DNA from 2 places in the Streptomyces lasalocidi genome. Region 2 is predicted to be linked to the other one. Evidence: riboswitches for the same ligand, from Rfam matches in the RefSeq annotation. Region 2 holds a riboswitch; the other holds the start of a gene.
What was found. A riboswitch is a leader RNA that binds a small molecule or an ion and turns the genes downstream of it on or off. The one in region 2 is predicted to bind ZMP and ZTP.

Region 1 (2,449 bases), 2.5 Mb from region 2:
GTGCGCTCCTTGAGCCGTCTGAGCAGCAACGCGAACTCCGCCACCCCATCGTGAACTGCAGCCATGTGCTCCGTACTCGTATCCGTCCATCGGCCCGCGGGCCCGTCCCGAGGGAGCGCAGCGGTCCGGCGCCCCCTCATGTGCACGTCCGCGGGCCGGGGACGGTTCCACGGCCCAGGCCGCCGCCGGCGGAGCGTTCCGGACGGCGACCACGACCAAGGGCCCTTGCCGGGGGCGTTGACTTCGCCCCCGGGCGGTTCTACGGTCGGCGCGCGCCGAGGTTCGGTGACTCGTGCCGTGTTCGACATGAGGAACAACCGGCCGCCGACCCCTGCGTCGACGTCCCGGCTCCCGAACGGCCCGTCCCGTCGGCTCCGGTGCGCCGGCGGGACGGGCTCCGCTCAGACGCCGAGCTGCCGGGCCGCCGCGGTCACCGTCTGCTCCAGCAGCGTGGCGATGGTCATCGGACCGACACCGCCGGGCACCGGCGTGATCAGCGAAGCGCGCTCCACGGCAGAGTCGAAGTCCACGTCGCCGACGTTGCCCGCGTTGTAGCCGGCGTCGACCACGACCGCTCCCGGCTTGAGGTCCTGCCCCCGGATCAGCCGCGGACGGCCCACGGCGGCGACCACGATGTCCGCCTCCCGCACCGCCGCCGACAGGTCCGCCGTGCGCGAGTGGCAGTACGTCACCGTGGCGTCCCGGGCGAGCAGCAGCATCCCGGCGGGCTTGCCGAGGATCGCGCTGCGGCCGACCACCACGGCCCGCTTGCCGGCCGGGTCGACGCCGTACGCGTCGAGCAGCCGCATGATCCCGCCGGGCGTGCACGAGACGAAGCCCGGCAGGCCGAAACTCATCGTGGCGAACGACGCGAAGGTCACGCCGTCGACGTCCTTCTCGGGCGCGATCGCCTCGAACGCCGCCCGCTCGTCGATGTGGTGGCCCATCGGGTGCTGGAGCAGGATGCCGTGCACGGCGGGGTCGGCGGACAGCGCGCGCAGCGTGCCGACCAGGTCCCCGGTGGTCGTGTCGGCGGGCAGCGCCACGTGCCGGGAGGCGATGCCGGCGGTGCGGCAGCGGTTCTGCTTCATCCGGACGTACGTCACGGAGGCCGGGTCCTCCCCGACCAGCACGGTCGCCAGACAGGGCGTCGTACCGGTGCGTGCGGTGAGGTCGGCGCTCCTCCGGGCGGTCTCCTCGACGATGCGCCGGGCGAGCGCGGTGCCGTCCATGAGCCGGGCCTGCGACATGGGTGTCCTCCTGGGCCGATCGGTCGGTGTCGCCCAGGCGCACGGCATGTCGGTGTGGACGGGCCGCTCCCCGGTGGTGCTCCACCTCAGCGCCAGTCACGGCCCGCCCCCAGCGTAACCGAGGGCCCCCGCCCCCCTCCGGCCGGACCGGGAGCGGTGCCCCCGCGGGAGTGCGGACCGGCCGGGCGGTGGCCCGGGACCGGCCCGCGGGTGCCGTCACTCGTCCCAGGCCTGGATCATGACCTGGTCGACGATCTTGCCGTCGCGCAGCGTGATCATCGACTCGGAGAGCACGCGGACGCCGTCCGGGTACTCACAGGACTCGCAGTAGGCGGCGTGGTCGCCCTGCACGACGCACTGGTCCAGCTTGTGCGTCATGTCCCGGCTGTAGACGTCGTCGAGCATCTCGGCGATCGCGGCCCGGCCCCGCACCACCTTGGGGTGGCTGGGCTGGGCGGTGTGGTCGACGATGCGCAGCTCGGCGTCGTCCGCGTAGAGCGAGAGAAGGGTGTTGCCGGTGTTGCCCTCCAGTCCCCGCCGCAGGGTGTCGGCGTCGAAGCCGGAGCCGGTCGCGGTGTCCATGGTGACCTCCTCGGAGGGCCGCGGACCGAGGGGATCGGGCCGTGCGGCCCTCACCTTCGAGCGTCCTCCGCCCCGCACGACCCGGCAAGCCCTCGGTCGGTCCTGCGCCTCACGGGTGAGCGGCGCCCCGTGGCCGTGTCCCCGGGGCGCCCGGGGGCGTTGCTGAGGGCATGATCTCCACTCGACGCATCGTCGCCGCCGCCTGTCTCGCCGTCGGGGTCACGGGTCTCGCCGCGCCCATGGCGAACGCGGCCGACGCCAAAGACTCGGGTCGGCTGAGCCCGCTGACCCTCCTCGACTCGCTCGCCGCGAGCGAGCTCCCCGCGGAGCAGCAGGGCGCGCTGCCCCCGGTCTCCAGCCAGGTGAACGAGCTCAACAAGGTGAAGCAGCTGCGGCGGCTGCAGGAACCGGTGGACCAAGTCGCCGGCCTGGTCGCCCCCCTCACCGGCCTGTTGCCGTCCGTGCACGCCTGAGCACCGCACCGCCGCCCGAGGGGGCCGCCCGCACACCGGGCGGCCCCCTCGGCGTGTCCGGCCCCGGCGAGGTAGGGAACACCACCGGCCCGCCCCCGCGGCACGACCGTCCCAGGGGACGACCGCCCCACGGCACGACCGCCC
Region 2 (2,449 bases):
CACCGCCGCGCCGAACTGCCCTCCGTCTACGGCCGGTTCGACCTGCGCTACGACGGCACCGGCCCGGCGAAGCTGCTGGAGTACAACGCCGACACCCCGACCTCGCTGGTGGAGGCCGCGTCCCCGCAGTGGTTCTGGATGGAGGAGCGCTTCCCCGGCGCCGACCAGTGGAACTCCCTGCACGAACGGCTCGTCGCCGCCTGGCGCACCCAGGGGAAGCTGCTGCCGCCCGGCGGTCCGCTGTACTTCGCGCACTCCTCCGACGACGAGCTCGGCGAGGACCTGATGACGGTCGCCTACCTCAAGGAGACCGCCGAGCAGGCCGGCCTGGACACCGACTGGATCTCCGTGGAGGAGATCGGCTGGGACCCGCTGTCCGGCCGGTTCGTCGACAACCGGCTCCGCTTCATCCGCAGCTGCTTCAAGCTCTACCCCTGGGAGTGGCTGACCACCGACCGGTTCGCCGGGCACGTCCTCGACACCCTCGACAACGGCGGCGGCACCGGCTCCACCCTGTGGATCGAGCCCGCCTGGAAGATGCTGCTCAGCAACAAGGCGCTGCTCGCGGTCCTGTGGGAGCTCTACCCCGGCCACCCCAACCTGCTCCCGGCCCACCTCGACGGCCCCCGCGAGCTGGCCGACGCCGACGGCCCCGGCTGGGTCGCCAAGCCGCTCCTGGGCCGCGAGGGCGACGGCGTCACCGTCCACGAGGCGGGCAGCGCGCCCGTCCCGCGCGACGAACCCTGCTGCTACCAGCAGCTCGCCCCGCTGCCCGCCTTCGACGGCAACCACGTCGTGCTGGGCACCTGGGTCGTCGAGGGCGAGGCGGCCGGCCTCGGCATCCGCGAGTCGTCCGGCCTGGTCACGGACGGGTACGCCCGCTTCCTGCCCCACGTGATCCTCTGACCGGGTCCGCCGCCGCCCCGGCCGGCCCGGATGGTGGACGGCCCGGCGGCGTCGCCCGCCCCGCCCGGTAGGCTGGCGGTGGGCCGTGACTGGCGCGCTGGGATGGGACCGACCATCGGGGAGCGGCCCGTTCGACACAGTGCCGTGCGCCTGGGCCGTACCCGTGAACGCTGAACGCCGACGTCCGGAGGTCCCCATGCCAGCCGAGCCGCTGTCCACCGAGTCCACCGCCTTCCGTGCCGCCCTCGACGTGATCCGCGCCGTCGAGCCCCGCGTCGCCGACGCCATCGGCCAGGAGGTGCACGACCAGCGCGAGATGCTCAAGCTGATCGCCTCCGAGAACTACGCCTCCCCGGCGACGCTGCTCGCGATGGGGAACTGGTTCAGCGACAAGTACGCCGAGGGCACGATCGGCCGCCGCTTCTACGCCGGCTGCCGCAACGTCGACACCGTGGAGTCCCTGGCCGCCGAGCACGCCCGTGAGCTGTTCGGCGCCCGGCACGCCTACGTCCAGCCGCACTCCGGCATCGACGCCAACCTGGTCGCCTTCTGGGCCGTCCTCGCCGACCGCGTCGAGGTGCCCTTCCTGGAGAAGACCGGCGTCCGGCAGATCAACGACCTGACCGACGCCGACTGGGCCGAGCTGCGCCAGGCGTTCGGCAACCAGCGCATGCTGGGCATGTCCCTGGACGCCGGCGGCCACCTCACCCACGGCTTCCGCCCGAACATCTCCGGCAAGATGTTCGACCAGCGCTCCTACGGCACCGACCCGGCGACCGGCCTGATCGACTACGACGCCCTGCGCGCGCAGGCCCGCGAGTTCAAGCCGCTGATCATCGTCGCCGGCTACTCCGCCTACCCCCGGCTGGTGAACTTCCGGATCATGCGGGAGATCGCCGACGAGGTCGGCGCGACGCTGATGGTCGACATGGCCCACTTCGCCGGCCTGGTCGCGGGCAAGGTCCTCACCGGCGACTTCGACCCGGTGCCGCACGCCCAGATCGTGACGACCACCACCCACAAGTCCCTGCGCGGCCCGCGCGGCGGCATGGTGCTGTGCGACGACTCCCTCAAGGACCAGGTGGACCGCGGCTGCCCGATGGTCCTCGGCGGCCCGCTCCCGCACGTCATGGCCGCCAAGGCGGTCGCCCTGGCCGAGGCCCGCCAGCCGTCCTTCCAGGACTACGCCCGGCGGATCGTGGACAACTCCCGCGCCCTGGCCGAGGGCCTCACGCGCCGCGGCGCGACCCTGGTCACCGGCGGCACGGACAACCACCTGAACCTCATCGACGTGGCCTCCTCCTACGGCCTCACCGGCCGCCAGGCCGAGGCGGCGCTGCTGGAGTCCGGCATCGTCACCAACCGCAACGCCATCCCGGCCGACCCCAACGGCGCCTGGTACACCTCCGGCATCCGCGTCGGCACCCCCGCGCTCACCACCCGGGGCCTCGGCACGGCGGAGATGGACGAGGTGGCGGGCCTGATCGACCGCGTGCTGACCACCACCGAGGCGGGCACCACCAAGTCGGGCGCCCCGTCCAAG

Region 1: another riboswitch for ZMP and ZTP. It lies ahead of E4U91_RS32705 (bifunctional 5,10-methylenetetrahydrofolate dehydrogenase/5,10-methenyltetrahydrofolate cyclohydrolase); the one in region 2 lies ahead of E4U91_RS21285 (glycine hydroxymethyltransferase).

What each region holds. Positions count from the first base shown of each region.
Region 1 covers NZ_SZNQ01000001.1:7,228,774-7,231,222, forward strand. The annotation lists gene E4U91_RS32700 (helix-turn-helix domain-containing protein) at 1-65, opposite strand, end outside; gene E4U91_RS32705 (bifunctional 5,10-methylenetetrahydrofolate dehydrogenase/5,10-methenyltetrahydrofolate cyclohydrolase) at 402-1,250, opposite strand; ZMP/ZTP riboswitch at 1,275-1,360, opposite strand; gene E4U91_RS32710 (nuclear transport factor 2 family protein) at 1,467-1,832, opposite strand; gene E4U91_RS32715 (hypothetical protein) at 2,003-2,305, shown strand.
Region 2 covers NZ_SZNQ01000001.1:4,699,291-4,701,739, forward strand. The annotation lists gene E4U91_RS21280 (glutathionylspermidine synthase family protein) at 1-906, shown strand, start outside; ZMP/ZTP riboswitch at 982-1,069, shown strand; gene E4U91_RS21285 (glycine hydroxymethyltransferase) at 1,103-2,449, shown strand, end outside.